DNA from 3 places in the [Clostridium] scindens ATCC 35704 genome. Region 1 is predicted to be linked to each of the others. Evidence: riboswitches for the same ligand, from Rfam matches in the RefSeq annotation. Region 1 holds a riboswitch; each other region holds the start of a gene.
The links. Region 1 has a riboswitch for thiamine pyrophosphate ahead of thiS (sulfur carrier protein ThiS). Riboswitches for the same ligand answer to the same signal wherever they lie in the genome.

Region 2: another riboswitch for thiamine pyrophosphate. It lies ahead of thiM (hydroxyethylthiazole kinase); the one in region 1 lies ahead of thiS (sulfur carrier protein ThiS).
Region 3: another riboswitch for thiamine pyrophosphate. It lies ahead of thiC (phosphomethylpyrimidine synthase ThiC); the one in region 1 lies ahead of thiS (sulfur carrier protein ThiS).

What each region holds. Positions count from the first base shown of each region.
Region 1 is NZ_CP036170.1:2,632,501-2,643,253, reverse strand. It holds gene HDCHBGLK_RS13675 (prolyl-tRNA synthetase associated domain-containing protein) at 299-790, opposite strand; gene HDCHBGLK_RS13670 (helix-turn-helix domain-containing protein) at 807-1,361, opposite strand; gene HDCHBGLK_RS13665 (thiamine phosphate synthase) at 1,447-2,037, opposite strand; gene thiH (2-iminoacetate synthase ThiH) at 2,066-3,283, opposite strand; gene HDCHBGLK_RS13655 (thiazole synthase) at 3,293-4,072, opposite strand; gene thiF (sulfur carrier protein ThiS adenylyltransferase ThiF) at 4,088-4,729, opposite strand; gene thiS (sulfur carrier protein ThiS) at 4,733-4,930, opposite strand; TPP riboswitch at 5,147-5,253, opposite strand; gene HDCHBGLK_RS13640 (tRNA dihydrouridine synthase) at 5,308-6,228, opposite strand; gene HDCHBGLK_RS13635 ([Fe-Fe] hydrogenase large subunit C-terminal domain-containing protein) at 6,292-7,533, opposite strand; gene HDCHBGLK_RS13630 (sulfite exporter TauE/SafE family protein) at 7,594-8,364, opposite strand; gene HDCHBGLK_RS13625 (MarR family winged helix-turn-helix transcriptional regulator) at 8,366-8,803, opposite strand; gene HDCHBGLK_RS13620 (heavy metal translocating P-type ATPase) at 8,919-10,753, opposite strand, start outside.
Region 2 is NZ_CP036170.1:2,073,264-2,084,016, reverse strand. It holds gene HDCHBGLK_RS10755 (helix-turn-helix domain-containing protein) at 51-1,466, opposite strand; gene cytX (putative hydroxymethylpyrimidine transporter CytX) at 1,576-2,748, opposite strand; gene thiD (bifunctional hydroxymethylpyrimidine kinase/phosphomethylpyrimidine kinase) at 2,752-3,597, opposite strand; gene HDCHBGLK_RS10740 (HAD family hydrolase) at 3,683-4,342, opposite strand; gene thiE (thiamine phosphate synthase) at 4,339-4,980, opposite strand; gene thiM (hydroxyethylthiazole kinase) at 4,967-5,788, opposite strand; TPP riboswitch at 5,846-5,961, opposite strand; gene greA (transcription elongation factor GreA) at 6,243-6,746, opposite strand; gene HDCHBGLK_RS10720 (IS91 family transposase) at 7,108-8,289, shown strand; gene HDCHBGLK_RS10715 (hypothetical protein) at 8,325-8,519, shown strand; gene HDCHBGLK_RS10710 (VanZ family protein) at 8,670-9,269, opposite strand; gene HDCHBGLK_RS10705 (hypothetical protein) at 9,366-9,629, opposite strand; gene HDCHBGLK_RS10700 (SHOCT-like domain-containing protein) at 9,641-10,027, opposite strand; gene HDCHBGLK_RS10695 (DUF2089 domain-containing protein) at 10,063-10,428, opposite strand; gene HDCHBGLK_RS10690 (helix-turn-helix domain-containing protein) at 10,609-10,753, opposite strand, start outside.
Region 3 is NZ_CP036170.1:1,868,772-1,879,524, forward strand. It holds gene HDCHBGLK_RS09540 (leucine-rich repeat domain-containing protein) at 1-2,794, shown strand, start outside; partial or broken gene HDCHBGLK_RS09545 (IS256 family transposase) at 3,162-3,353, shown strand; gene HDCHBGLK_RS09550 (EAL domain-containing protein) at 4,006-4,164, shown strand; gene HDCHBGLK_RS09555 (YkgJ family cysteine cluster protein) at 4,161-4,850, shown strand; gene HDCHBGLK_RS09560 (UvrD-helicase domain-containing protein) at 4,841-8,035, shown strand; partial or broken gene HDCHBGLK_RS09565 (fructose bisphosphate aldolase) at 8,083-8,870, shown strand; TPP riboswitch at 8,915-9,022, shown strand; gene thiC (phosphomethylpyrimidine synthase ThiC) at 9,150-10,454, shown strand; gene HDCHBGLK_RS09575 (TfoX/Sxy family protein) at 10,575-10,753, shown strand, end outside.

The sequences.
Region 1 (10,753 bases):
ACGCCCGGGAGGGAGGGGGTGCGATTCCTCCCTCCCGGGCTACCGGCAATTTACTGGCAATTCTGCGGTGAGTGCCGGCGTTTCTGTACGCTTTACGCAGGGGGCATCTATAAAGGCGTTATATGGGGTTTACCAGAATGATTTCATTGTATTGGCAAAAGAAAAGGCCCTTCAAGGGCCTTTTTCATGGTAAAGATGATACTTCCTTAAATCATTTTTTGCGTCATTACCGCCTGCACCTCGCGGGATTGCCAGCGAAGTACCGGGCGGCTTGGAGGCGGGCACTACTTCCCTAAAATCACAACTTAATCTTCACCACATCTACATCCAGATCCCACAAAAACTTATCCAGATCCTTAAAAGACAAAAATACCGTGGCCGTATTTTCCAACGGATGGATACCCAGACTCTTGCATCTGCTTAAGTCTTTGTCGATAAAGAACTCTACTGCATGGTCGGTATCGTTCATGAGGCCAAAGGGAGACACGCTGCCCTGCTTAAGGCCCAGATATTTTTCCAGGCGGTCTTCTGAAGCGAAGCTGAGGTTTCCTCCTCCCAGCTGCCTTCCCAATGATTTTAAGTCTACCTTCTTGCTTTCCTCGCAAGTCACCAGGAAATGCCTCTTTCCCTTAGAATCTCTTAAGAACAGATTCTTACATAGGGTTCCCTTTTCCGGCAGGCCAAGCCTGTCCATGTCTTCCATGGTGTGCACCGGCTCGTGCTCTACCACCTCATACTTGATTTTCAACTTGTCCAATGCGTCATACACGCGCTGCTTCTGATTCTCCATGCTGCAATGCTCCTTTCTAATTCGGGTAATGGACTACTATGCTGGCAGTCACCATCCCGGTTCCTGTGTTCTTATAGATATAATCGTCGAAAGCGTTATAGGAGGCTGCCTCCCCGGCTTCCAATACATATTCCCGATCCTGGAAGCTTAAGGTAAGCTGTCCCGAATATACAGTAATGAATTCCCTGGTTCCGTTCATCTGCCGGTTCCCTGGCATCATGCCTCCCTCGTCAAATTCCAGATCGAATATCTCAAAGTCCTGTCCGTCCCGGAAGTTGAAGATGGGATAGAGCCTGTACCTTCCGTCATCGCCGCTTAACGGCACGACCTCGGACTTGCCCGTCTTGGAAAACGGCTTGGGCTTATCTAGTGTAAATGCCGTCACTGGAACTTTTAATCCCAGCGAAAGTTTATACACGGTAGAGATGGTAGGATTTACTTCCCCTCGCTCCAACTGGCTGAGCATGCTCTTGCTGATAGAAGTAAGAGCAGATGCCTGCTCCAGGCTCAATCCTTTTCCTTTCCGTATCTCTTTCAGATTCTCGGCTATGATTTGATTTAATCTCTCCAAAAGGACTCCTCCTTAAGATTCCTGTATATGGAATTTTTTTCTATTATATTGCATACAAAGAAAAAAGTAAAGTCCAAACCCGCTTTTACCACCCCATGCATTCCGACATCACGCAGATTCCCCGGGCGCCATGGGCCATCATCTCCTCCACGCAGCCTATTTCCCCTTTCATTCCCCCGATGGCATATACGGGAAGGCAAACTGCCTCGCAGACATTCTCAAGGAATTCCACGCCTCTTGGAGCCACGCCTTTCTTGCAGTCTGTCGCAAAGATATGTCCGGCAGTAAGATAGGAGGCTCCCAATCTTTCCGCCAGAAGCGCCTCCTCCTTCCCATGGATGGAGACTCCGATTATATCAAACTGTCCCCGGATCTTAGGAGTTTCTTTAAGTAAATGCAAAGGAACGTGAATCGCCCGGCTTCCTACATGCAGCGCTGCCTTCGCGTAGGTATGGGCAATACACGGCACGCCATAGGTTTGGCAGATTTCCCGAACCTGGCGATACAGGAGTTCATAATCTTCGGGCCCCATATCCTTTTCCCGTACGATAACCGCCCCCGGCTGTCTCCGGCAGATTCTTTCTATTTGTTCCAGATAAGGCCCGGCACACAGATGCCGGTTCGTCACGGCGATCACACGGCTATAAAAGTCCTCGCTATTACCGAGAATTCCCATACCCTTCTGTCCCTCCTCAACCCCAGGCCTACACATAGACATAGTCATTCATCACCGGCTGGAGATTCAGATGCAGCAGATCTTCATACACCTCTTCTACAGAACGTCCGTCGGAGATCTCGAACTGGTCGTCCCCTTTCGTCTCAAGATCTTCCACATGTTCCCCGATTCCGGTGCTTACGCCAGCGGAGATCTTCGTAGCAGCAATATTTACCAGGTTGTCCCTGACGCGGGCACATTCCCTGGTGGAGACGGTAATGCTTGCAAACGGCATGAACAGGCGGTACGCCGTCACCACCTGCAAGAGCTGGGGCTCGTGCACATCCATAGGGTTAATCTTATCATTATTGATGATCGGACGCAGGCGGGGACAGGAGAATGCGATCTCCGCATGCGGATATTTCCGCTGCAGCAAGTAGGCATGCATTCCTGTGGCATATGCGTCTTTGCGGAAGTCATCCAGCCCTAAGAGAGCCGCAAATCCCACGCCCCGCATGCCGCCTTTGAGGGCCCTTTCCTGGGCGTTCAGGCGGTAAGGGAATATCCGCTTATGTCCGGCCAGATGAAGCGTCTCGTACTTTTCCGAATTATAGGTTTCCTGGAACACGGTGACATAGTCCGCGCCGCATTCGTGCAGATAGGCATATTCATCCGAATTCATCGGATACACTTCAAGCCCGATGACCTTGAAATATTTACGGGCAATCCGGCAGGCCTTGCCGATATATTCCACGGTAGACTTGCTCCTGCTCTCGCCGGTAAGAATGAGAATTTCCTGCAGGCCCGTCTTGGCAATCTCCTGCATTTCCTTGTCGATCTCTTCCTCGTTCAACTGTGCCCGGTTAATCTTGTTGTGGCAGTTAAATCCGCAGTATATACAGAAGTTCTCACAGTAATTGGCTATGTAGATGGGCGTGAACATATAGACGCCATTGCCAAAATGCTTCCTGGTCTCGATTCTGGCACGCTGCGCCATCTCCTCCAAAAGCGGCAGCGCCGCAGGGGACAGAAGCGCCGCAAAATCCTCCGGCGTACGGTTGTCATGCTCCAACGCCCGGCGTATGTCCTTTTCCGTATATATCGTATAATCATAGGCATTCATCGATTCGATCACCTGCGCCTGCACCTCTGACTCCAGGACTTCCATCCCCGGCAGATAGGCCATATGGTCGATACGGTTCTTTTTCTGCCATTCCTTGATATCGCTGTTTAAAATGCTTTCGTTCACATGATTGTCTGTACTCATAACTGCCTCCTAATCCTGCAAAAATCCTGTCAATGGGGAAGAAGCGCTGGCGCCTTTGTCCATAACTCTTCCCATGCCTGACAGATATGCCGTCCTTCCGGCCTCAATTGCTTTCTTGAATGCTTCCGCCATAGCCGGTATATCCCCAGCTGTGGCAATCGCCGTGTTGGCCATCACGGCAGCCGCCCCCATCTCCATCGCCTCGCAGGCCTGGGAAGGCCTGCCGATTCCGGCGTCCACGATGATGGGCAGGTCGATCTCATCGATCAGTATCTGAATGAATTCTTTCGTGCAGATTCCCTTGTTGGAGCCAATCGGCGCGCCAAGCGGCATAATGCAGGCAGCTCCTGCGTTTGCCATGTCCCTGGCGGCATTCAAGTCCGGGTACATGTAAGGCATTACTACGAACCCTTCTTTTGCCAGAATCTCGGTAGCCTTTATGGTCTCATAGTTATCCGGCAGAAGGTATTTGGAATCATGGATCACCTCCACCTTCACGAAGTCGCCGCAGCCTAATTCTCTGGACAGGCGGGCAATGCGCACCGCCTCCTCGGCATTCCTTGCCCCCGACGTATTGGGCAGAAGCGTCACGCCCTTTGGGATATAGTCCAGGATGTTTGCCATCCCCCCTTCATTGGCGCGGCGAAGAGCCAGCGTGATAATCTGCGCGCCCGCTTTTTCGACTGCCGCCTGGATCAGTTCCAGGGAATACTTCCCGGAGCCTAAGATAAACCTTGATTCAAATGTATGTCCTCCAAGTACAAATGCATCGTTTGCTATATGTTCCATGTCTGTCTCCTCCTACTAAGTTTCTTGATTGATAATATATTCCGTGATCAGGTTGGCCTCGTGGGCCGCGCAGATGGCCACCCGCGGAGCCATAAGCCCCCGATCCCCGCCTGCTTCCGAGGTCTCGTCCCCACACAGGTAAAATCGGCTTCCCACCTTTCTGGTATGGATCTCATTGCTGGCCCCATATCCTGCCATCCCGGAAGCCGCCACCAGAAGTTTCCCCGGATAATGCTCCAGGATCCCATTAACCAGCATGGCTTTCGCCTCCGGGTCGTCAAAGGCCTCGCAGACAATCTTGTCTTCGGCAAATAAGGAAGCAAGATTCTCCCGGGATACTTTGACGCGATCTGTTATGATCTCCAGATAAGGATTGATCTGTTCCAGTTCCTCCTTCAGCGCATCCGTCTTATACATACCGATATGGCGCATAAAGTATTGCTGCCGATTCAGGTTGGTGATGTCTACCCGGTCGAAATCAATCAGGTGGATATGCCCAACCCCGATTCTCGCAAGGGAAAACGCCACATTCGACCCCAGTCCTCCAAGACCCGCAATCGCCACTCTTGCACGCTCCAGCCTTTCCTGGACCGTCTGCGTGTGACGCTTAGTCAGCGCCTTCCTGATCTCTTCTTTGGTCAGTCTCTTTTCCTCCATCTCCTAGCCCCCTCCTACAAAACTTACGACTTCCAGGCTGTCCTCATCCTCAAGGTACGTATCCGACAGCCGGTTCTTCGGGACTATTTCCCCGTTCTTTTCCACCGCCACACGCGTGATGGAATACCCCATCTCTTCCAACAGCTGTAAGACCGACATGCCGGGCCTGTATTCTCTTTCGGTTCCGTTCACTTTTACCATCATCCACCCTCCTTCCAAAATTCAAGTCTTGCTGCAACAGCGCTCTCTCCATTGCGGCAAAAAAGAGTTCATGAAAGAAATACACCCGCGGTGGTGCACCCCTTCATGAACTCTCATTCACTCACATTGGTATTGCTATATCATTTTCTTTGCAAATGAACAAAGAAGCGGAACTTCCTATGATACGAAAAAGCGGAAAATGCCAAGGCACCTTCCGCAAACAATTCACATCCGTCCCTACGTTGGCATTATCCAAATCAGGTATATGGGTCGAAGTTCGCAACTTCCTCTCAGCCTATCCATAGGCTCCCCTGTTCAATTTACGCTATTAAATATACCGTATCCTTCACGATTTGTCAAGATGCGGCGGCAGCCTCTTACAGGATTTCCGCCACCGCGGCTTCATAGCGGTCCAGCCGCTCTGCCTTCCGAATCTTCTTAAGCTGCTTTTCACAGCCCGGAAAATGATGTCCCAGATAGCACCAGAGTTCCTTCATCTTAAACAGCACATTCTTATCTCCCATGCTGATCCTTTGGTAATCTTCATAGATCTGGTCATGGAACCTTCGAATCCTGTCCCAATCCGCCGGCTCTTCGCCTGCCAGTTCCCCTGCCAGCCCGGGATTCACAAGGATTCCTCGTCCCATCATGTAGGTCTTTACCTCCGGGAATCTCTCCTTTATCCTGTCCCTATCCGTCACCGAAAATATGTCTCCGTTATAGCAGAGCGGATTCCTGCTTTCTCTCACCGCTTCCGCAAATACTTCCAAATTCGGCGTATTCTTATAAAAGTCCTGCTGCAGGCGGGGATGGATGATCAATTCTTCTACCGGGTACTGGTTGTAGATTTCCAGCAGCCTTCCAAACTCATCCGGGCTATGCTTCCCGATTCTGGTCTTGATGGATATCCTGACTTGAGTCCCACTGTAGATTTCATCCAGAAACCGGTCCAGTTCATCGGGCATGGCAAGGAATCCGGATCCCCTGTTTTTGGATACTACCGTCTTGGAAGGACAGCCCAGGTTTAGATTGACTTCCTCGTATCCATAATCTTCTAGTTTCTTGACGGTCTGCAAGAACCCTTTGGCATCATTGGTCAGGATCTGAGGAACCAGCCTCATCCCTTCATTATTCTCCGGCAGGATATCATTTAATTCCCTTGTATTGAATCCCCGCTTTGTGTGGGGCACCAGAAACGGCGTAAAATATTTATTCATAGGATGGAAGCAGGCGTGATACGCCCGCCTGTAAATGTGCGTGGTAATGCCCTCCAGCGGGGCGAGATAGTATCGGTTCATCTTCCTTCATTGTCCTTTCTCTTATGCGTGCCCCTATATCATACCACAACTTTTACATTTTACCTACCTGGCAGCCGAAAAATCCCTGGTCAGAAGAGAATCGTCTGTCACCAGATCCTCCACCGTCTCAAACCCTAATTCCTTCAGGACCTTCCGTACATAAGGATTCTCAAGCGGGGTCTTAAAAGGCGCCTCCTGCCCGTATTCATCTACAAATTTTGTTCCCTCTTCCTTGTGAAGGATCGCTTTCGGGCCTCCTACGCATCCTCCGATACAGCCCATCCCTTCAAAGAAATTGGCATCCGTCTCCTTATTCTGGATCCGTTTGATCATTGCCATACATTCCTTGGTGCCATTGGCCTGCTCAGCATGAACGGCTATGCTCCGGTCGGGTCTTAACTGTTCCACCATCTCCGACACTGCCTGGCTGACCCCGCCGGTTCTTGCATAAAGCCGCCCGGCCTTGGAAGCGTGTTCCTTCTGGTCATCTTCCAGTTCTTCCGGATGAATATCAGCTGCTTCGAAGATGTCCTTCACTTCCTGGAATGTCAGCACATAATCCACCGCGTCAGCGATATCCGGTTCCCGGGCCTCCTTCTTTTTCGCCAGGCAAGGCCCTGCAAATACGGTCACCGCATCCGGATACATCCTCTTAATCATACGCCCGCACGCCACCATAGGCGATACGGCTCCCGGGACATGGGGCATCAGTTCATGGTAGATATTGCGGATCATGGAGATCCACACCGGACAGCAGCAGCTGGTCAGCTGATAATCCCCTTTCTCCTTCACGTGGCTGTCAAACTCTAAGGCTTCTTTCAAAGTCAGGATATCCGCAAAGAGCGCCACCTCTACCATTCCTGTAAATCCAAGGGCCTTGAACGCGCTGCGCAGCTTCCCTGGCGTTACCGCCTCATCAAACTGCCCCAGAAATGCAGGCGCTACCATCATATAGGCCGGTCCTTTGGCCTCCCGGACTGCCTTCATGGCAGGTAGTACATCCTTGCTGGCAGTCAGTTTTTCTTCTTTGCAGGCATCCATGCACACGCCGCAGCCTGTGCAAAGCGAGGGATTGATCCGCAGTTTTCCGTCTTCTCCTTCTTCGATGGCATCAAAGATGCAGCTTCTCTGGCAGGCACGCTCATAGGCACATTCCTCGCACTCGACAGAAGGTATGACCGGGGCATAATTCTTTGGATGGAGCAGGCAGTCCAGATGCAGCGGATTATATTCCGATGGAAGCGGCTCCTTAAGAGATATCTTCCGGCTAAGAACATCCTTATATAATTCTTCAAATGTCTTCATTATTCTTCCTCTTTCCTCAATAAACGTCTTTATTGACATTATTGACCAAAAGAGGCATTTTTAAGCCAGGTAATTCACTGCAATAATAGAAATGCCAAGAACGGACAGCACGACTCCTGTCGCACGGTTCAAGATGATCGGGCTCGTCTTATTCGCAAACTTGGCGGCCACCCTTGCCCATAAAAATGTAGACAGGATGCAGAAAGCCATACACCACCAGTCCGGCGCCCCGCCGATGGCAAAGTGGCTCACCGCTCCGGTAAATGCCGTAAACGTCATGATAAACACGCTGGTCCCTACCGCAGTCTTCAGTTCATATCCTAGCACGCTGGTGAGAATCAGAAGCATCATCATGCCGCCGCCCGCTCCTACAAATCCGCAGATGAATCCGATCAGCATGCCGCAGAATATGGACTGTATAAACCGCTTCTTCGGGCTGACAGCCTCCATAGACTCCTTTGTCGTCATGACGGGCCTTACAATGAACTTGATTCCCAGAAGCAGCGTCATGAACACGGAGAAGCCGCCCATGGCATGGCTTGGGACCAGGCTGGATATATAACTCCCCACCAGGGTGAAGCACAGCACGGAAATCATCATGACGATTCCATTTTTGATATCCAGATTCTTATGCTTCCCATAAGTATAAGCGCTGACCGCGCTGGCTAAAACGTCGCTTGACAGGGCGATTCCCACAGCCTCATAGGCGGGGATATGCAAGAAGGTAATCAGCATCGGGCTTATCACCGCCGCCGCGCTCATTCCGGCAAATCCGGTCCCCAGGCCTGCCCCGATCCCTGCGATAAAACATACAATAAATTTCGTAAGCATTCTATAATTCCTCCTTCAGCGCATTCTGCATATTCTTCCGCATTCTTTCGAAGTAATCCTCCATCCGGCTTACATCTTCCGGATTAAAATCCCGGAAAACCGTCTGAAAAAACTTCTTCTGGGCCTGCTGCCCTTCTGCCACCATCTGGATGGATGCCGAAGACAGTTTCAGATGCGCCGTCTTCTGGTTGCCCGGATAATATTCCTTTTGCACCAGATCCCGCCTCTCTAAATCCTTGAGCGACATGGATACATGGGATTTGGTGAGCCGCCGGCGCTCGATGATATCCTTGGCAGTATCATAGCCCGGGTTGTTGGCCAGAAACAAAAGGATGTCCAGTTCCATACGGGTCAACTGGTATTTTTTGCAGACCGGCTCCAATGACTGGTCATAGATTTTTTTAAACAGGGATAATCCATCCCACAAATCAAAAAGCATTTTCTCGCCTCCATATTTAGTTCTATTTTGAACCATATGGCTATCCTAGCAAGAAAATGCTTTTGCGTCAATATGACTGTCTGACTGTTTATTTAATTTTTAGAAATGCCTTTTACTACTGGATATCCAGCACCTTGTAGTCCTGATCTTCCACCGCCTTCTTCAGCACATCGTCTGCCAGTTCTCCATTCAGCCTTACGACCGCGGTTCCTTCCTCATGGCTTACCGCTGCTTCCTCCACCTGCTCAAGGGCCTCCAGGCATTTCTTTACTCTTGCCTCGCAGTGTCCGCACATCATTCCTTCAATCTTCATGGTTTTTTCCATCGTTGTCTCCTCCTCTTTCTTTTTGGTTTTTATTTTTTTATCTTTGCTTGCATCACGCATCTTGAACCAGTTCAGGCGCAGCGCATTGGTGACCACGCAGAAACTGGACAGGCTCATGGCCGCAGCCCCGAACATAGGGTTCAGCTTCCATCCAAGCAGCGGGTACCACACGCCGGCCGCCAAGGGTATTCCTATCACATTATAGAAGAATGCCCAGAATAGATTCTCATGGATATTGCGAAGGGTCGCCCGGCTGAGCCGTATGGCTGCCGGCACGTCGCTGAGCCTGCTCTTCATCAGCACCACATCCGCGGCGTCAATGGCGATATCCGTGCCTGCGCCTATGGCGATGCCAATATCCGCCCTAGTAAGAGCCGGGGCATCATTGATTCCATCCCCCACCATGGCAACCTTTCCTTTTCTTTTCAATGATCGGATCACGCTTTCCTTTCCGTCCGGAAGCACGCCTGCGATCACCTCATCAACACCGGCCTGCCGTCTGATAGCCTTTGCCGTGCGTTCGTTGTCGCCGGTCAGCATGACTACGTGGATTCCCATATTCTGCAAATCTTTGATCGCCTGCGGGCTATCCTCCTTGATGACATCCGCGACAGCGATGATTCCTGCCAGTTCTCCGTTCCTGCTAAAGAACAGCGGCGTCTTTCCATCTTCTGAAAGACGTTCTGCATTCTGCCTCATCTCTTCTGTCACCGATGCTTTATCACCGATAAACTTAAGATTTCCTCCGGCCAGCACATCCTCGCCCATCCGACCGGTAAGTCCATTTCCGGGAACCGCATGGAATTCCGCCACCTCATGCCCATCGGAAAGACCTTTTTCTCTCGCCAGCGCCAAGATCGCATGGGCCAGCGGATGCTCGCTCTTACTCTCCAGTCCGTAGGCCATCCGAAGCAATTCATCTTCTGTAATCCCAGATGCCGGAATCATATCCGTTACCTTTGGCTCCCCGCTGGTGATCGTCCCGGTCTTGTCAAGTGCCACGATCTGCATCTTGCCTGCTTCTTCCAGGGAAACGGCGGTCTTGAACATGATCCCGTTCTTCGCTCCCATGCCATTTCCTACCATGATCGCTACAGGCGTCGCCAGGCCCAGCGCGCAAGGACAGCTGATTACCAGCACCGAGATTCCTCTCGCCAGGGCAAAACCTATGCTCTGTCCCGCAACCAGCCATACCAGGATGGTTCCCGCCGCTATGCCGATTACCGCTGGCACGAAAACGCCGGATACCCGGTCTGCCACCTTGGCAATGGGCGCTTTGGTGGCTGCCGCATCGCTGACCATCTGAATAATCTGGGAAAGGGTCGTATCCTCCCCCACCCTGGTGGCCTCGCACCGGAGAAATCCTGAATGATTCAAGGTTGCAGCGGACACCGTGTCTCCTACTTCCTTGTCCACCGGTATGCTCTCCCCGGTCAGCGCAGATTCATTGACCGCGCTGCTGCCATCCAGCACGATGCCATCCACGGGAATATTCTCACCCGGCCTTACTACAAAGACGTCTCCCTTTCTCACCTGGTCTATGGATACTTCTGCCTCCATGCCGTCTCTGATGATCGTCGCAGTCTTTGGCGCCAGCTTCATCAGACTCTTGAGCGCATCCGTCG
Region 2 (10,753 bases), 560 kb from region 1:
ACTCGCTCTCCTTCTTCCTAGTCGTATCCTCTGTTCCTGATTGGCACGTATTACATGGTTTCCGACGGTGCATAGACAAATCGGATGGGCGTCCGTTCTTCCTTCTTATCTGGGCAGTAGATGGAGAGGCTTGGCCCATTCACTTCCACGCTTGAATAATCGTCAGGCAGCGTAACCTTTCCTTTCTGGTCGATATAGCGGATACCATCCGCCGCTCCCAGATATCCCCAGGATGCAATTCCTTTGTAATAGAATCCGTAACGCTCTTCATCCCACTGCCTTACTACATCCTGGACATTAATATTCCCCGCCATTTGAAAGAGTATCTCCATATCATTGTCCGGATCGTATTCTTTCTGCTCGCTCTTATCGACTCCCGTCCAGTCTTGAGTGTGTATCAGCATCCGCTTGTCTGTCTGCGGCTCGTAGGATACCAGATACGTAGTCCTGAGCTTATAGTCCATATCGTATCCATAGATGAAGGCATAGATGCTTTCAATCTCTCCATCCTTCTTAAATATAATATCCACATTCTCGGTCATAAGGTGAGGCATCAGTTCTACTTTCGTTTGCACCCTATCCATAATTCCTGAAAGCCCGGTTTTGTAGAAGTTCTTTTCCTTAAGCCTTACCTTTTTGTCTGTCTTTGCCTCCTGAATCTTCCAGGCCAGCTTTCCATTGAGATTCACCATGCACCTTCCTACGGCAAAGGTGCCGCATGCTGTTACGAATATCCAGAATGCTGCAATCACGATGCGCAGCTTTATGCCCCGGACGCGCCTGGCATGCTTTTTCAGCAGACTCTCCTGGGCCTCTGTCATATCCTGCCTGGGAATTGGCAGAAAACGCCGCCCTTCCAGGATAAGGATATAATAATGCCTGCTTTCCTTTACCCGCTTTACTTCCCGCCAGTGGATGTCAGCCTTCTTGCGGTAGGACATGTCCACCACGACGATACCCTCTTCCGACAGTTCCAGGAGCTCCCCGCCAAGGATCACCCGGCGTCTTGCCGCAATATAGACAGCGGCTGCCCCTTCCAGGATAAACAGCAATATTCCGAATGAATAGATGGACAGCCATAAAAGATTCCTTTTCAGCATTCCGATATAGGCTAACTGGTACATGGTCTGCCATGCTTCCAGATACAAGAATATCAGCACCGGGTTGGCCAGCCTGATGAATAACCGGTCTTTGATCAGAAGCCACAGATATCTACTGTCTGACACACGGTACACGCTCCTGTCTTCTCTGTCTCTGCCTGCTGCCGCCGGGCGGCCACCTGTCAGTTCTTCAACGGATACCCGAAGAATCTCCGCCAGACGTATGATATTCTCCGTGCTGGGGCTTGACAGATCCTTCTCCCACTTGGAGACCGCCTGCCGGCTTACGCCCACCAGAGTCGCAATGTCTTCCTGTGAAAAATTCTGGCTCTTTCTCCTGGATGCGATATTTTTTCCTAGCGACATCCTGCTCACCTCCATGTAACAAGCATAACAGAATAGGCGGTTGCAATCTACCAACTATTTGTCAACTATTGGTTGCAACCGCCTATTTTCTACTATTTTTCATTAGGAACTATTTTTTCTGCTTCAGAATCCTGCTTACGATCAGGCACAGAAGAATGGTGATTACCATATCCGGAAGTGTATTGCCTACCGGCATATCTATGTGCATCAGAATCCTGTATATAGCAAATCCCACAATCCATACCAGCAGGTTGGGGATATTGGCCCGATCTTTGCTGCTGTCCCTTTTCAAAAGGAAGAAGTCCGCGATCTGGATGGCGATCATCGGCGCGAACACAGAGCCTATCAAATACAGGAAGTCCGTGATATTGTCCATCGGATACACGATAGCCGCAATCGTTCCGATCACCGTCACAATGACAGCCACATGCTTTCCGTTCCACCTGGCGATGATAGATTCGCTGGATATTCCGGCGGAATATGCATCCAGAAAGGTTGTGGTGACCGTGGAGAACACGATGATCAGAAGGCCTGCAATGCCAAGTCCCGCCTTCAGCATAATCTGGGCAATATCATACTCTCCCGTATAGATCGCGGCCCCCATTCCAATCACGTACATCCAACAGCTGACAAGCCCATATACGATAGCGCTTGCCGCCGTCGCCTTTACAGGCTCCCTGGCCTCCCTGGTGTAATCGCCGATTAGCGGAAGCCAGGATAGGGGCATGGCAACAGACAGTTCCACTGCCGCTCCGAAGGTCATGCTGTCATCGGCGGCCATGCCTATGGCACCACTGTCAAAGAAGATCACCTTGCACAGAATCAGCGTCAGAATAAAGAGCGCTGTCATGGCAAAGGCATTGACTTTCCCAAGATTGGTGATCCCAATCATGATCCAGAGAATGATCAGAATGCCGATGACGAGGCACCATACCCATCTGCCGGTACGGACCACGCCGTTCGCCGCCAGCGCTCCATCGTAGATCATGATGGCCGTCCAGCCCACCAGCTGCAATACATTCAGAACAGAGAACAGAAGGCTTCCTTTCTGGCCGAAGCTCATCTTCACGGTCTCCATGGCGCTTCGTCTGGCCTTGCCTCCGATCACGCCCGCCAGAAACAGCATGACACATCCAATGATATGGCCAAGGACGATAGCCGCCAGTCCTCTTTTAAATCCCAGCGGCGCAAGATAGGTACCCGTAAGAATCTCCGCAATTGATACCCCTGCGCCAAACCAGATCAGTCCATTTTCAAATATAGAGGTACGCTTTTCTTCCATTTCCTAGCACGCCTCCCCTTTGTTTGAATCAGGAGCAATTCTCTCTTCCTTCTCCCGGATAAACTCTCCCGTCAGGGCAAATCCGTGATCCATCGGGCCGCTTCCTCGTCCCAGGTCAAGCATCGCGCCCAGCGCGCCGGATATATACGCCTTGGCACGTTCTACAGAGGTGTCAAGGTCAAATCCTTTCGCCAGATTCGAGGCGATGGCGCTTGAAAGCGTGCAGCCTGTGCCGTGAGTATTCGGGTTATCTATGCGCCTGCCATTGAACCATTTATAAGAATCTTCCCGGTACAGAAGGTCATTGGCATCATTGATCTGATGGCCTCCTTTTAGAAGGACCGCGCAGGAATAGGTCCTGCTGATGGCTCCCGCCGCAGCCACCATGTCTTTCTGCGTCTCAATTGCCAGGCCGGACAGCACTTCTGCCTCCGGTATATTGGGCGTCAGCACGCTTGCCATCGGAAGCAGGCATTCTTTCAACGTCTCAATCGCCTCGTCACTGATCAGCCTGGAACCGCTGGTGGCAACCATGACCGGATCCACGACAATCTTGTCTGCCTTGTATGCTTTTAACTTTTCCGTGATGATGCGGATCAGAGGGCTTGCCGATACCATTCCGATCTTAACCGCGTCCGGGTAGATATCCGTAAAAATATCATCTAACTGTTCTGCTAAAAATTCTGGAGTCACCTCCATAATGCCTGTCACGCCGGTAGTATTCTGCGCAGTCAAAGCTGTGATCGCGCTCATGGCGTATACGCCATTTGCGATCATCGTCTTGATATCTGCCTGGATGCCGGCGCCTCCGCTGGAATCGCTCCCAGCAATTGTTAATGCTGTTCTCATCTGTATATATCCTCCTCATAAAATCCTGCATTAATTTTATCAAGCGACAGAAGGTGGTGCCCCCAATCTACCGCCGGTCTAAGCATCACCTGGATGCATATTCCCAAAATGTCTGAAAATCGGTCAAATCCTCAAGATAAATATCCGAGTGCTTTCGGATCTCCTCCTGCTTCGATTCGCTGAATCTATCGTATATGCCTACCGTCTTGAAACCGGCATTGTCCGCCGTCTCGATGGCATGAAGCACATCTTCGAACACATAGGTCTCCCGGGGCTCTGTCCCCAGATACCTGCCGGCCGCAAAGTAGATATCCGGTCTGCTCTTGCCTGCGCCTACCTGGGAGCAGGTAAAAATCTTCTGAAAATATTGATTCACATTCAGTCTTTTAAATGCCGCTTCAATATGCTCCAGTTCGCTGGATGTTGCCACCGCCATGGGAATATCTTTTCTTGACAATTTCCCCAAAAAGTCGGCTGCCCCCTTCTTTAGAGGGGCCTCATAAAAGTAGTAGTCTCTTACCGTATCCCCTACTCCTTCGATAATCTGGCTTACGCTAAGTTTCAGGTCATACCTGGCCTTCATGTAGGCAGCCCCTTCCTGAAGACTCATGGGAAATAATAGTTTCCCCAAATCTTCCTGGGCCTGGATGCCAAGCCCTTTCAGATACCTGGCTCCCGCATCTTCCCAGATTGCCATGGAATCAAGAAGCGTCCCGTCTACGTCAAATATCGCGCCTCTTATCATGCGGTTACCATCTTCTCTGTCAGGCCTCTTAATTCCCTGGCCGCTTCTTCTATATCATCCTTTGCAAAAATCGCGCTGATAACGGCAATGCCGCAGATCCCGCTGCCGGAAAGTTCCAGAATATTCTCCTTGCTGATCCCGCCGATAGCAATGACTGGTATCTTTACCGCCTTGCAGATGGCTTTCAGCGTATCGTGGCTAACTTCCAGAGCATCTGCTTTCGAGCCGGTCGGGAACACCGCGCCAACTCCCAGATAATCGGCTCCATTTTGCTCTGCCATCACCGCCTGCTCTACCGTCTGGGCGGAGACGCCGATTATCTTGTCCGGACCCAGCTTTGCCCGCACATCCCCGGCCTCCATATCACTCTGCCCAACATGCACGCCATCCGCATCTACTGCCAGGGCGATCTCCACATTGTCATTGATGACGAATGGAACCTGATAGCGTCTGCACAGTTCTTTGATTTCTTTGGCTTCTTCCAGAAAATGCTCCTCATCCAGTTCCTTCTCCCTTAACTGGATGAAGGTGGCGCCTCCTTTTAGCGCTTCCTCCACCTGGCTGTATAGCGTCCTGCCGTTCAGCCAATGCCTGTCCGTCACAGCGTATAATAATAGGTCTTTCTTATCGCACTTCATATTTTGCTCCTTTATCCAAAGTCTCCATATCCATATGGTATATCGCGTCGATGATCCGGTTCCGGTACGCGGAATTGCCATCTCCTTCCTGCATTAAGTTCCATCCGATCTCTCCTGCAAGTCCCATTGCGCAGACCGCGGCAGCCGCAGCCTTTAACTTCTGGTCGGGATTGGCCACTAGAAAAGCAGTCATCAGCCCCGAGAGCTGGCAGCCGGTGCCGGTAATCTTCCCCATCTCCGGACGGCCATTGCGGATCACATAACACTCCTGTCCGTCGCTGACCAGATCGATGGCTCCCGTAATTGCCGCGATGGATCCGGATGTCTTCGCAAACTCCTTGGCAAACACAACGGCTTCGTCCAGATTTTCCTCTGTCACTGCATCCGCCACATCGGCATCCACGCCTTTGGTGGTGCCGCTTCCAAGAGCCAGCGTCTTGATTTCCGAGATATTGCCTCGGATGACGTCCAGATGAAGTTCCTCCATCAGTTTTACAGCCGTATTGGTGCGAAGCGCGCTGGCGCCTGCCCCTACAGGGTCAAGAAGCACCACATGGCCCAATTCATTGGCCTTATGGCCAGCCACGAACATGCCTTCTATCGTTCTTTTATTCAATGTGCCGATATTAATATTCAATCCGCCGCAGATGGCAGTAATATCCTGAACATCCTCCGGCTCATCGGACATGATCGGGCTTCCCCCGCAGGCAAGCAGCACATTTGCGACATCATTGACCGTCACATAATTGGTAATATTATGTACCAGCGGCATCGTCTTTCTTACATTGTCTAAACACTTTCCCAGCATTTCCTATTTCCTCCTTTTGCGCATGAAAAACGGATATGCCGCCTTCGGCATATCCGTCTGATTACATACGTTATGTCCCTACGTTGGCATTATCCAAATCAGGTTTATGGGTCAAGGCAATATCAGCCTACTCTCAGCCTGCTCCATATCTGCAAGCTCCCCGTTGTTCTGTTTTATACAACGTTAATTATACTACTTTCCAGTTTCTTTGCAACCTTTTTCCACAATTTTACCTTCCGCAATTTGTTGTATGGTTAATCAACTAGATCAAACCAATTTATTATACAACTAAATATTTTTTAGACGATAATTTATGTATGCTCATAATTGGCTGTGCATCTCTACCAGTTAACTGAATAACTGCCTATAAATTTCCACGCACAGGATTGTGCCGGAGGTGTACAGCATTTCCGGGTGAATCGCGTTTTGGGTCTTCCTTGGCACCCTTCTCCAATTAATATTTTCTTAGGGTATCATTGGAATCATCCGTAGTCTTCTCTATCTTCTTGACCACCACGTAATATCCATTGTCGCCATTGGTCTTAACCTTTACGCGGTCTCCCGCCTTTCGACCTTTGATGGCCTTCCCCAGCGGGGATTCTATGCTGATCAGGCCCTGTAGGGAATTGCCGCGCACGCTGGTGACAAGACGGTAGGTCTCTGTCTCATCATCGTCCTCGAAATATACTTCTACCGTATTATTAATCCCTACTTCATCTTCCCCGGAATCATCCGAGATGATTCTGGCGTTCTTGAGCATCCGCTCCAGATAGCGTATCCTGCTTTCGTTGCGGTTTTTATCCTGCTTCGCTGCCTTGTATTCAAAGTTCTCGCTTAAGTCTCCCTGTGCCCGAGCCTCTTTTACCGCTTCCAGTTCCCTCTTGCGGACCACCAGCTTCCGGTATTCAATCTCTTCCTTTATCTTCTTGACGTCACTTCGCGTTAACTGCTCTCCCATGCGATATCCTCCTCCCGATCAATTTTACGCACCAGTTGTGTAGGTTTGACACGTAACATTTTTCAATTTTACACGTAACACTTTTCAACTTTGTTACGTGCTCATTTTACCTTCCCAAGCATTCGTTTGTCCAGCATTTTTAGCAGGATGAGTCCTGCCAGTGCCAGACAACACTGGGTAACGCCGGCGCTGTCCATACTCCATCAAGCCCCCAGGTCTTTGGGAAGATGAATACCATGCAGAGTGAAAGAAACATTTAATTAAGAAGTAAAAATAGTGTCTTCGACACTTCAACTCCCCTGCCCCTCAATCATGAGGGATAGGGGTTTCTTTTTGCTTCATTTTGCTTCATAATGGTCTTATGAATATCTTACAAAAAATTTTTATCGAACATTATGAAGAAATGATTTATCTTCAACATCCTCGTGATGCTATTGTTGAGAATGTAGAAAAAATGATTCATTGTGGCGATCCATCTTATGGTGGCGCCATGTATATTTGTCCCAATTGTGGTAATTTCAAATTTACTGCTTTTCGTTGTCATTCTCGCTTCTGTCCAACTTGTGGTAACATGTATTCCATTGACAGAACTACTGCTATGTCTTTTAAGATTATTGATGTACAACATCGGCATTGTGTTTTTACCATTGATGATTCTTTGCGGCCTTTTTTTCTTAAAGACCGTTCTCTTCTTAACTGCCTTTTTTCGGCAGTCAACAGCGTGATTTCTCGTATGTTCCATAAAGAAAATAAATCTGAATTATTTACTCCTGGATTTATTTGCGTCCTTCATACCTTTGGCAGAGATTTAAAATGGAATCCTCACATTCACTGCCTTGTTTCTGAAGGTGGTGTTGGTAATACTCTTTCCTGGCGACACTTCAAACATTTTAACTATCATTTTTTACGTGATGCGTTCCAAACTGCTCTTTTAAATGAACTCCATCAAAAAATAGGTCCAGCTTTCAAAAAAGTAAAATCTGCTATCTATGCAAAAGATAAAAATGGTTTTTATGTTCGCGCCATGCCTAACAAGTGTAATCCTTCTCAGGTTATCAAATATATCGGTCGTTATCTTGGCAGACCTGTTATTGCTACTTCTCGCATTGATTCTTACGATGGTGATTTTGTCACCTTCCATTACAACCGTCATGAAGACAATAAACTTATTACAGAAACTGTTCCTGTTTTGGAATTCATTGACCGCTTAACACAACACATCCCTGAAAAACATTTTAAAATGATTCGCTATTATGGTATTTACGCTCGTCACCGTAATTCTGACAATTTTTTACGAAAAGCCATTTCCAGAGAAAAACATAACTTTTTTCTTTCACTCAATAGGTGGCGTGATTCAATCTTACATTCTTTTGGTTACGATCCTTTAAAATGTCCGAACTGTGGAAAAACCATGCTATTTTTAGAACTATATTTTAATCATAATCCTGTTCCTTTGCATGAATTATACGAAAAGGCTATGCAAAAACATAGATGTCGTTCGCCTGCCTCGTTTTCATATCTTCCAAAACCTCTTTTCTCATGATAAACTCAATATATCTTAAGAACGGAGGCCACACTATGAAACGTATAACAGAAGCAGAACTCGCAAAGGAACTAAGGGAACAGTACATTAAAAATCCACCAGAAGGTATGACTTCTAAAGAAGTCCATGACATGAGTGACGACGAACTTCTGGATATGGATTATTTCTTACATGAATTTGATAACCTTGATGATGACGATTTTGGTGAAGAGGGCTTTTACATCTTTTAATCCAAACCGTCTGATTCACTATGCCCGCTTTTGAGCGGGCTATTTTAGTCCCCAAGTTCTCCGAAAGGAGAACTTTCCTATAAAGCAAAAAAGAAACTATCTTCTGCCATTAAATGTCAGAAGATAGTTTCTTTAGACAAATATTAGTATCTAAAATAACAAATAAGGATCATACAGTAAAAAAGTGCCTGCCACCGACAGCAATATATAGATGATTGCCTCTTGCTTTCCTATGGCTCTTGCTTTCAGTCGGATACCGAACAGCCGCACAAATATCTTCCATATGAAATATCCCAATAAAACTCCAAGCGTGTTGGCTGTCAGATCGTCAATATCTGTAGCGCGATAATTAAAGAGCTGGGTAATCTCAATCAGCAATGAGAATCCGGCTCCTATCATCACCGTTTTCCCCAATTTCCTACAATCTTCCCAGATTAATGGAAGCAAAAATCCCAAAGGCATGCACATAACAACGTTTAAGATATAGCCAATCCCAATGGAATCAAAAGGAACAAAATTCACTCCCCCAAGAATGAGATCAGTGTCCGTTCTTAATATATCCCCCAGAAGCCCGATCCCCGTCACCTGGAATACCATCCATATATATATCAGGAAAATATATATCCAGATGACATGTACAGCCTGGCACCTCTGCCCGTTCCTGCGCGCCTTGACTACCAAGATTAACTGATAGACCATGCAGGGAAGGAGCATGCTTGCCAGACTATAAAGCGTAAATACATTCAGCATCCTCAACCCTCCTTTATCTAAGAAAATTATAGCCAAGGATTCTTAAAATAAAGAATGGAATTTTATTAAGGAATTCTGATTTTTTATCCGACGCTTTTATAGAGTTATAGAAACGAATGTTCCATCTACTGCTTCTACATGTATGATTTCCAAGCCTTTGTTCTCTTTCAGCACATCCATGCATTCTTCAAAGATCATGCAAATGATATCCTTTGAGACAAGGCTGTCATATGGCTTAGGCACATCTTCGCCCATCTTATCAAATACAGCCTTGGGAATCAACTTTACAACAACAGAAGCAAGCCCGATTGGCACAGGCATTCTGAAATTCGCATCTTTGGATCTTACGATTACTCTCATAGACAGCTCCTTTATATCCCTACATATACTCTTACAGTAGTACCGTCCGCTGCATCGACATTGACAAAATCGCCTTCGATCTCTTCATCCAGGCATTCCGAGATGGCATCCATCATCTGCTCCAGATCCACTCCCTGCAGATCTTTATCCGCAATGGGAAGCTTGCCTGTCACTTTAAGGATCTTCTTGATAGCGCCCACCGGAAACTGGACATTTACTTTATCGCCATCCACACTGTCTACGATGATTCGGAACATCTTCTTATCATAGCCGGCTTTGGATTTCGCTGGAACCTGGCTTTCTTCTTCCACGCCCATTGCCTTCATAAGCTCGGCTGCCTGCTCTGCCGTAATTGTCCCATCTTCCACCATTTTTAATATTCTGAGTCTCTCATCCATAATTCTTCTCCTATTTCATTGATTATTTTCATTTCTTATTTCAATTGCCTGATTGCTTCTTCCACCGTAATCTCCCCTTGTTCAAGCGCCTTAAGCACAGCCTCGCGCTTCATCATCTCTTCGTCCTGCCTTGTCTCATCTTCATATCCCAGTTTCTTGATTATGGCATCCAGTTTCGCCCGAACAGTAGGGTAAGATATCTTTAGTTCTTTCTCAACTTCCTTGATATTGCCCCTGCACCGGATAAATGTCTCTGTAAAATAAAGTTCCTCTCCAGACAAGTAGTCGAACTTGCTCAGCACAAAGTCATTCTCAATCACCGTTTCGCATTCCTCGCATTTTAAACGGGTTACTTTCAGTTCTCCTCCACACACAGGACACTGGCTGATTACTTTTCTCATACATCCACTTCCCTTCTAATAAGACTAATATAATCCATATCCTTAAAAATGTCAATCATATAATTAATTATTTTAATATAAATCTTAATTTTATTAATGCATCGTTCAACCAATTTTTATTATTAGTTTAATATATTATTAAAAAAAGAATGTGCCAAAGCACATTCTTACACCTAATTTTTAAGTTTCCCGTCGATACTCCAATATGTCTCCCGGCTGGCAGTCCAGCACATCGCAGATAGACTCCAAAGTAGAAAACCGAATTGCTTTTACCTTTCCTGTCTTTAGATTTGAAAGATTTACATTGGATATTCCCACTTCCTTT
Region 3 (10,753 bases), 760 kb from region 1:
TGATGACTATGAAAGTGGATTTGATGCGTTGCTTGCAGCAATCGCAGATGCTGAGGCAGTGTGCAAGAATGCAGATGCAACACAGGGAGAAGTTGATGCACAGGTAACAGCAATTAGCAATGCAATTGCAGGTTTAGTGAAAAAACCAGTAGAAGTAGACTATTCATGTTATCCGGGCGTGTTTAAGGCCAAAGTTATAGATGAGAATGGTCAGCCACTGGAAGGCGTGAAGTTTGATGCTTATGTGGATGGAAAAAAAGTAGAGGATACCTATAATGAATTGAAATCTACATCACAGGGAATCATTCAGTGGTATGTAACTTCGGGTGAGACATATATCAAACTTGCTGATGACAGGTTTACTACTCTGGATGAACATTGGTTTGTTGCTTCCGGAGCAGGATGGACGTCTGCTATGACATCCATTGACGGCAAGCCATATGCAGAGGGAACAAAACTGACTTATACACTGAAGAAATCCGGTGGAGAAACACCAGATCCGGGAGAAGCAGTATTATCAGATAAAAAAGCATTCCGTGCGAAGGTTGTGGACGAAAGTGGAAATCCGGTCGGTGGAGTAAGCTTTACACAGACACCGGATTACCAGGACGTGACACTGAGTGATATTACAAGTAATGATAATGGAGTAATTGAATATACAGTGACTGGAAATGACGGAGGGCTGAAGGTTGAGATTAGATTAAAGGAAGGACAGGCAGCAGGAGAGAATCAGACCTGGAGCTGTGAGGAAATCCATACATATCAGACCAATTTTGTGTGGCCAACACCGGCTATCACATCTGTAGACGACGTTTCTGTTGATGAGACAACAGAAATCGTATATACATTGAAAAAAGTTGGCAGTAGTACCCCGGAACCGGGAACAGTAGATAAGTCCAAGCTAAAGGAACGTTTGGATGTAGCAAGTCTCTTTGATGGTAAAGAAGCGGACTATACAGCAGAATCTTATCAGGCGCTTCAATCTGCAAAAGCAGCAGCGCAGTTGGTGTATGACAAAGTGGATGCTACACAGCCGGAAGTAGATGAAGAGTATCAGAAACTGGATGCAGCAATCAAAGGAATGAAAGAAGTAGAAAAGCCAATTGTAACAGACAAATCTAATATCCGCATTCTGGTTGTCGACGAAAATGGTCAGAAAGTAACAGACAGTATTGCATTTGCGCTGAAACAGGATTCTTATGCAGGAACTGCATACAGTGCAAATGGAGTTGTTGAGTATACAATCAGCGATGCAGATCAGGGTGTGGCAAAAATTACCGTGTCACTTAAGAATGAGAGTGTAGTGATTAATGGAAAAGAATACTATGCAGAACCTGCAAGCCACGAATTTACACTTTCTTCAAGTTCACTGGGAGTTGTGATTACTACCGTTGACGGAGAGGTATTGGAAGATACCAGAGAAGTGAAATTTGTACTGAAGGAAAAGGAAGTCGGCATAGATACAGACAAGCTTGAATCAGAGCTTCAGACAGCCAAAGCAATCGAACAGGGCAATTATACCCGGAACAGTTATAATACGCTGCAATCAGCAATCAGCGCAGCAGAAGGGCTTCTTAAATCTGAGACACTTACCCAGCAGGCAGTGAATGATGCGGAAGCAGCACTTGTGTCTGCAAGAGAAGGATTAAAAGAAGTAACAGGTATGCGTACACTTCAGATTCCGGTAGAAGGAGATGCTCCGGCAAATCTGGAATTTGTAAGATATGATGTGAAGTATTCCGTAGCAAATAAATTATTTGCCAATGACGGAGCACTTACATGGGCACCGGGAATATACGATGAGGGAGAATACGAATTCTATCTTCCGGATACTTCTGCGTACATCGCAACACCAGGTTTAATCAAGGTGCAGGTGGAAAAAGAAGATGGAACGCCGGTTATTAAAACAATCAACGGTGTACCGGCTGCAGAGGCAGAGGCGAAATTTGTGATTTCTGCGAAAGGAACAGATACATCTGATATTCTGACCTTCCGTGCATTAGTACAAGACGATAAAGGAAATGCACTTTCCGGATTGAAATTCAATATTGAATTCAAACAGATTGAGCAGACAGTTGTAAATGCAGAGAAGGAAGCAAGAGAAGCTGCTTATACAGAAGAAGTTATCAGTGATGAAAATGGTATCATTTCTTATCAGGTAACAATGTGGGATACCAACACAGAGGCAACAGTATCTTTACAGGATGGTCAGGGATGGACAACAGATCAGGTAGCAGTATTTTCAGTGATCGCAGATCCTGCAGATCCGGACAGGGCTATCATTGAGAAGATTAATAGCGCCGCACCGGCAGATCAAAAGGTAGTATTTAAGATTCAAGAAGAGGGCGGAGTTCCTGCACCGGATCGCACCAGACTGGACGCAGCGATGGAACAGGCTGCAAAAATAGATGCATCCTTGTATACTGAAGAAAGTTACCTTGCAGTAACAACTGCGCTTGAAGCCGCACGTAAACTTGGTGATGGCGCAGCGCAGGAAGAGCTTGACAATGCAGCACAGGCAATTGAGGCTGCGATTGGAGCGCTTCAGAAAAAAGACCCGAAACCGGTTGAACCAGAAAATCCAGGCGAACCAGACAGGCCAGGAGAGACAGATACACCGGATTCCGGTAACGGCAATGGAAATCAGAAGCCACAGAGCCAGAACTCTGATAAGACAGCAAATAATCAGAAAGCTGTAAAGACAGGTGACAGTGCGCAGACTCTTCCATTACTTGCAGTAATGATAATGTCTTTATGTGTGCTGGGAGTTTCCCTGAAAAAGAGATGCAGATAAAGAACAAGTTGTAATCTTACAGGTCACGTTATAAGAAGTAAGCTGATGATCCAGCTCGAATAATATAGTTGGATTTATCTCTACTTGCTGTAGAAGGGAAGCAGCACGTTTCCGGGTATCATTATCTGGTTTCAGCATAATAAAAGAATCCTGTTCGAAAAATTTAAGTGGAACAGGCTTGAAAGAATCATTTAAGAACGAACCGTTTCTTATCATCTCTGTGGAGATCTGATAGGAGGCGGTTTTTCTGGTAGAGGCAAAATGTCTTGGAACTGCAAGTAACAGATGCTCTTCCGGGAACATCCCAAAGTTTGTGTAAACCTTCAAACTGATGTAAAATAAACTTACCAGTTTGGAGGTTTGTTTTATGGCAAGGAAAAAAGATACCCCACAAAAAGCAGCTCTTCGGGAAATGATGGGCAACTATCTGAAAGAGAACAATGTAAAGGTCAAGGATGGAACCGATGTCAACTATATCATGCGGGATATGATGTCCATCATCATGGAAGGTGCTCTGGATCAGGAAATGGATGAAGAACTAGGATATCCCAAGTATGATTAACGCAACAAGGAAACGGATAATTCCAGAAACGGACATTCCCAGAAGAACATGACTTAAGCTTGTGATCGGACATAGCCAGTCAACTAACCGGATTACAGCCGACATCGTGATGCAGGCTATCAATGACAGCACCCTCGTCTGAGAAGACTCCCGCAATTAATTTGCGGGTGTCTTTCTGTCAGGAAAACAATTCGCAGAAACAATTACTTTTAAAGTGACTAACCTATCTGTAGAGATCCCAAATCAGCACGAAATAATCTGCCGGATGGAACATCATTTAATTTGCCGGACAACACCAAGCCATCTGGTACAGGATCAGTAGGAAATAAACCCCCAATGGGGTTACTTCTGGGGGAGAGGGATGCTATAATAATCATAAAGCAGAGATATTAGGGCAGCCCAAGAGGCTGCCTGAGGCCGGGAGAATGTGTCTCAAGAATTCAGTCGGATATCTTTAATATCCTGCTGTGCGAGACGGATAACCGACAGATTGAATATGGACTGATACCGCCGGATGAATTTATTCCGTTCGAGCAGGTGTGCCGCCTCTTAAGGAACTGGCAGGACAGCCGTAAGAGGGTGCTTCCAATCTCTGTCAACCTTTCCCGGATGCATCTGGGAGAGGCCGGGTTTAGCCAAAGAACTGCATATGAAAACGGTGGCGGAAGGCATTGATACCAGCAGCCTTGTGAACTTCCTGAAAGAAGAAGGCTGCGACATGGTGCAGGGATATGTGTTCTACAAGTCTATGCCAGCCCGGGAATTTGAATACGAGATACTGGAGAAAGAAAGTGGGACGGTTGTATGAAACGCAAGATAGATATGAGTGAAATATCAGATGGAAAATTATATACGGCAAATGACATGGTAAGGGCAGACTGCCATGACTGCGAGGGGTGTTCCGCCTGCTGTAAAGGGATGGGGAATTCGATTCTTTTAGATCCGCTGGATGTATGGCGGCTGTGCACGGGACTTTCGCTGGACTTTGACGGTCTGATGAAGAGATGCCTGGAACTGCACGTGGTGGATGGAATGATACTTCCCAACTTGAGAATGGATAGGGAAGGCGAAACGTGCACGTTTCTGGATGAACAGGGAAGATGCGCAGTCCACCCATACCGGCCGGGCATATGCAGGCTGTTTCCATTGGGAAGATATTATGAGGAAGAGGGCTTCAAGTATTTTCTGCAGGTTCATGAGTGCAGGAAGACGGACCGGGGCAAGATCAAGGTGAAGAAATGGGTGGATGCGCCGGATCTGAAGGCTTATGAAAAGTATATCTTTAGCTGGCATGATTTTTTAAGAAAGTGCGAAGAAGGATTAAACGGACTTGATGAAGAGCAGACAAGGATTCTCAACCTGTATGTCTTAAAGACCTTTTATCAGACCGCATATCCAAAAAACCCGCAGGCACAGGCATTTTACGAGGAGTATAGCCGCAGGCTTGCGCAGGCGAAGGAGACGCTGGGAATGGAGGTGTCCGCATGTATATAGCAGATCTGCATATTCACTCCCGCTATTCCCGGGCCACCAGCAAGGACTGTACCCCGGAGCATCTGGATCTTGGGGCAAGGCGCAAAGGAATCCACCTTGTGGGAACCGGGGACTTTACCCACCCCGCTTGGAGGGAAGAACTCAAGGAAAAACTTGTGCCGGCTGAAGACGGGCTCTATGTATTAAAGGAGGAGTACCGGATTCAGGACGAAACCTGTACAGATAGGATAATTCCCCGATTCGTGATTACCGGAGAGATCAGTTCCATCTATAAAAAGAACGGAAGAGTGAGGAAGGTACACAGCCTGATTCTGCTTCCTGGCCTTGAGGAGGCGGAGGTGATATCCAGGAAGTTGGAGGCCATCGGAAATATCCATTCTGATGGAAGGCCGATCCTGGGGCTGGACTGCCGCGACCTGCTGGAGATCGTGCTGGAACTCTGCCCCGAGGCGATCTTTGTCCCGGCCCATATCTGGACGCCTCATTTCTCATTGTTTGGCGCGTTCTCCGGATTTGATACGGTGGAAGAATGCTTCGGGGATTTGTCGCCCCATATTCATGCCATGGAGACCGGACTTTCTTCGGATCCGCCCATGAACTGGCGGGTATCCGCCCTGGATTCCTATCATCTGATCTCCAATTCGGACGCCCATTCTCCGGCGAAACTGGGAAGGGAGGCCAACCTTCTGGATATCGAGTTGTCCTATCAAGGTCTCTATGATGCGATCCAGAAAGGCCAGGGACTGACTGGCACCATAGAATTCTTTCCGGAAGAGGGGAAGTATCATTTTGACGGACATCGGAAATGCAACCTTTGCCTGAGTCCTCTGGACACGGAGAAATATCAGGGAATCTGCCCCGTGTGCGGCAGAAAGATTACCATCGGCGTATCCCACCGGGTAGAGCAACTGGCGGACCGGGCGGAAGGCTATGTAAGAGCGGATGCCAGGCCATTCGAGAGTCTGGTGCCTTTGCCGGAAGTCATCGGTGCTTCGGTAGGGCGCTCGGCAGCCAGCGCCAGGGTGCAGAAGGAATATCAGAACATGCTGCGACGCCTGGGGTCAGAATTCGATATCTTAAGAACCATGCCTTTGGAGGAAATACGCAGCGTGTCGGGATATTTGATATCCGAGGGAATCGGAAGGCTGCGGGATGGAAAGGTAGAGAGGATTCCGGGGTTTGACGGGGAGTATGGGACTATAAAATTATTCGCTCCTTCAGAAATAGAAAATACCAGCGGCCAGATGGACTTCTTCGATCTGCTGGGAGGAAAGAAAGAAGGCGATGGAAAAAGCGCCAAAGCAAAAGACAGGGTAAATGCAGCCATAGAAGATGGAATAACTTCCGCGAAAGCGAAGCAGCCAGAAGAAGACGGCAAGGAGCAAAGCTCAGGCACCAAATTGCCGCTGTCTGACAGGCTCAACCGCGAGCAGGAGAGGGCAGTACGGTCTACAGCCAGGACGGTAGCCGTAATCGCGGGGCCAGGCACGGGAAAGACCAAGACCTTGATCAGCCATATCCTGTATCTGATAGAAAATAGAAAAGTAAAGCCCGGGGAGATTACAGCGGTTACATTTACCAATCAGGCGGCGTCCCAGATGAGGGAGAGGCTCAGGAATGCCCTGGGAAAGAAGAAGCAGATCCATACGATGCAGATCGGAACCTTCCACGCCATCTGCCTGGCATTTCTGAAAGACCAGGGCAGGGAATTTTCTATCTTGGATGAAGAAGGGGCACAGGAGATCGCGCGCGGGCTCATTGAGGAATACCGGCTAAAGGACACGGTGAAGAAGTTCTTATGCAGGGTGTCTGCCTGGAAGGCAGAAGGAGAATTGCCGCAGGAGGACACAGACGCGTTCCTCGCCTATCAGAAATATCTGGAAGACAGGCAGCTTCTTGATTTTGACGACCTTCTGCTGGAGACATTAAAGATGATAGAAGAACCACAGGCTTCTGCGGGATGGGAGAAGCGTTTCTCCTATCTTCTGGCGGATGAGTTCCAGGACATCAATCCTTTGCAGTACCGCTTGCTTAAGGCATGGAATAAAAAAGGCCGCGAGTTGTTCGTGATCGGTGACCCGGATCAGTCCATCTATGGATTCCGAGGGGCAGATGCCAGATGCTTTGACCGGCTTGTCGAGGAACATGAGAGTACAGAGGTGATAAGGCTTGTAGAGAATTACCGTTCCACGCCTCAGATCCTGAATGCCGCTCTCGCAGTGATCTCCCATAATCCCGGAGAAGACAGAAGACTTGCTGCCAACCGGGAGGAAGGCGATAGGGCGCGCTTGGTGACGGCAGAGTCGGGGATGGGGGAAGCCATCTTTATTGTCAAGGAGATCAACCGCCTGGCCGGAGGAATCGGAATGCTGGAAGCCCATGAGTTATCCGGCGCCGTCAGGACAGAAGGCCGAGTCCGGGGATTTGACGAGATTGCCATATTGTACCGAGCCAACCATCAGGCAGATCTGCTGGAGAAATGCCTGAAGAAGGAAGGGATTCCATATATTGTGGCAGGAAGAGGATCATTTCTGCAGGAAGAAAAAGTACGGGGAAGCATCTGCTTCTTCCGTTATCTTGACAATCCCATGGATATCCTGGCGAAGGAGCAGTGCCTTAGACTTCTGTGGAATATGGATGGCAATCTGGCTGCGGAAGAAGTACTGGAAAGGATGGCGGGCAAGTATCGTCCTTTATACCAGAAGAAAAAGCCACAGAAGTTCCTGGAACTGTGGATGGAGGAACTGCAGCTGGAAGATAATGAGGCAGTGAAGAAGCTGGTGGGCATGGGTGTATTTTATAAGGCGATGCCGGAATTCATGTTGGCGGTCCAATTAGGCATAGAAAGCGATATTAAGCGGTGCGGGAACCGGAACTACGCTTCGGGCGCGGTCACCTTGATGACGCTTCACGGCGCGAAGGGACTGGAATTCCCGGTTACCTTTATCTATGGGGCAAGGAAGGGGCTGATTCCCCTGGAAAGTGAAAAAGGGACAACGGATCTGGAAGAGGAACGCAGGCTTCTGTATGTAGGCATGACAAGGGCGATGGAGGAATTGATTCTAACGACGTCAAAAGAGGCATCCGGTTTTCTGGAAGGGATGCCGCCAGAACTGATGGAGAGAGAAACGGCACACAAAAGGAGGGTAGAACAGTGCCATCAGATGAGTTTGTTTGAACTGTAAATGTAACGACTTGGACTATGTTTCACACAGAGAATGGAGGAATTCGTATGAGTGAAGAACAGGTAAAAAGGATGCATGATGGCAAAGGATTCATAGCGGCTCTGGACCAGAGCGGCGGCAGCACGCCAAAGGCCCTTAAAAATTACGGGATCGGCGAAGAACGGTATCAGTCGGAAGAAGAGATGTTTGACATGATCCATCAGAAGCGTACAAGGATTATCTGATTGAAAAGGGCATTCTTCCGATTCTGAAGGTCGATAAAGGACTTGCCGCCGAGGTGGACGGGGTGCGCCTTATGAAGCCAATCAATGGACTGGATGCTCTCCTTGAGCGGGCAAAGGAGCGCCATATATTCGGAACGAAGATGCGTTCCGTCATCAGCAGTTATAATGAGAAGGGAATCCATGAGATTGTCAAGCAGCAGTTCGCCTACGGCATCCAGATAGCAAAGGCGGGATTCGTGCCGATTCTGGAGCCGGAGGTAGACATCCACAGCCAGGAGAAGGGGAAGATCGAGTCGTTCCTGAAAGCAGAGATAGATAGGTATCTGGCCGATCTGGATGATGGCATCCGGATCATGTTCAAACTGACCATTCCCGATGAAGCCGGCCTGTACGACAGCATTGCCTCAGACACCCATGTAGTCCGGGTGGTCGCGCTTTCCGGCGGGTACAGCCGTGAGGAAGCCAATGAGAAGCTTGCGCAGAATCACCATATGATTGCCAGTTTCTCCAGAGCACTGACGGAGGGACTTACTGACTCCCAGACGGATGACGAGTTCAACGAGATGCTGAGGGAATCTATCCAGGCAATCTATGATGCTTCCATGGCATAGGAAAAGCATCTTGCAAGGACAAGGCCTGTATAGTATAATTAACGAAGGAACAACAGGGGTGCTCGCGTAAGCGGGCTGAGAGTAAGCTGTATCGCTTTAACCCATAACCTGATTTGGATAATGCCAACGTAGGGAGATATAGAAGTAAAGTGTAGGATTTTACTGCTGTAATGCTATCTGCGTTACAGCAGTTTTTAGTTTAAAGAATTCCTGCAGAATCTCTTCTGCCAGCATTCATCCATCTGTCATTCAAGAACAAAACGAAAGGGTGGTAAAAGAATGAGAAACTATGCAACACAGATGGAGGCGGCACGAAAAGGAATCGTGACCAAGGAACTGGAGACGGTAGCGAAAAAGGAGCGGATGACGGTGGAGGAACTGATGACTCTGGTAGCGTCCGGGAAAGTGGCAATCTGCGCCAACAAGAATCACGCATGTATCGACCCGGAGGGCGTAGGTTCCATGCTGAAGACCAAAATCAATGTGAACCTGGGCGTTTCCAGAGACTGCAAGGACTACAATGTGGAGATGGAGAAGGTCATGGAGGCAGTCAACATGGGAGCCCATGCGATTATGGACCTGTCTTCCCATGGGGATACGGTACCGTTCAGGCGCAAGCTTACTCATGAGTGTCCGGCTATGATTGGCACGGTACCGGTGTATGATTCCGTCATCCATTACCAGAGGGATCTGGACACACTGACTGCCAGGGATTTTATAGACGTGATCCGGCTGCACGCGCAAGACGGCGTGGATTTTGTGACTTTGCACTGCGGAATCACCAGGAAGACCATCGAGCAGGTGAAGAAGCATAAGCGTAAGATGAACATCGTATCCCGAGGCGGCTCCCTTGTATTTGCGTGGATGTGCATGACCGGGGAAGAGAATCCGTTCTATGAGTATTATGATGAGATCCTGGATATCTGCCGTGAATACGATGTGACCATATCCCTGGGAGACGCCTGCAGGCCCGGATGCCTTGCAGACGCTACGGATGTGTGCCAGATCGAGGAACTGGTGCGGCTGGGAGAACTGACGAAACGCGCGTGGGAAAAGGATGTCCAGGTCATGGTGGAAGGGCCGGGACATATGCCCATGGATCAGATTGCCGCGAATATGAAGGTACAGCAGTCTATCTGCCAGGGCGCCCCCTTCTATGTGCTGGGACCTCTGGTTACGGACATTGCGCCGGGCTATGACCATATCACTTCCGCGATCGGGGGAGCCATCGCCGCCGCTTCCGGCGCTGCATTCCTGTGCTACGTAACGCCGGCGGAGCACCTGGCCCTTCCGAATGTAGAGGATGTAAAGCAGGGGATCATTGCCTCCAAGATTGCGGCCCATGCGGCAGATATCGCAAAAGGCGTACGGGGCGCAAGAGAAATCGATGACCAGATGGCGGACGCGAGAAAAGCTCTTGACTGGGAGGCGCAGTGGGCCTGCTCCATTGACCCGGAGACGGCCAAAAGAATCCGGGAAGAGCGCAAGCCGGAGCACGAGGATACCTGTTCTATGTGCGGAAAGTTCTGTGCGGTGCGCAGCATGAATAAGGCGCTGGCAGGAGAACATATAGACATTTTGTAAGATATATGGATTCTGCCAAGGGGGACATGTGGTAAATGACTGTTCATTCGGGAGTGAAGATGTTATACTAAGGACTATAATCCACGGGAAAAATATCGTCATTAGAGCAGGAGGTATCATATGGGAGAATTATCAAAACTGCCGAATATCGGGCCCAAGGTAGAGGAACAGCTTCAGGAAGTAGGAATCACGACTTATGAGCAGTTGAAAGAGATGGGGAGCCAGCAGGCGTGGCTTAAGATCAAGGCGATTGATGATTCCGCCTGCATGCACCGCCTGCTCGCGCTGGAAGGCGCAAT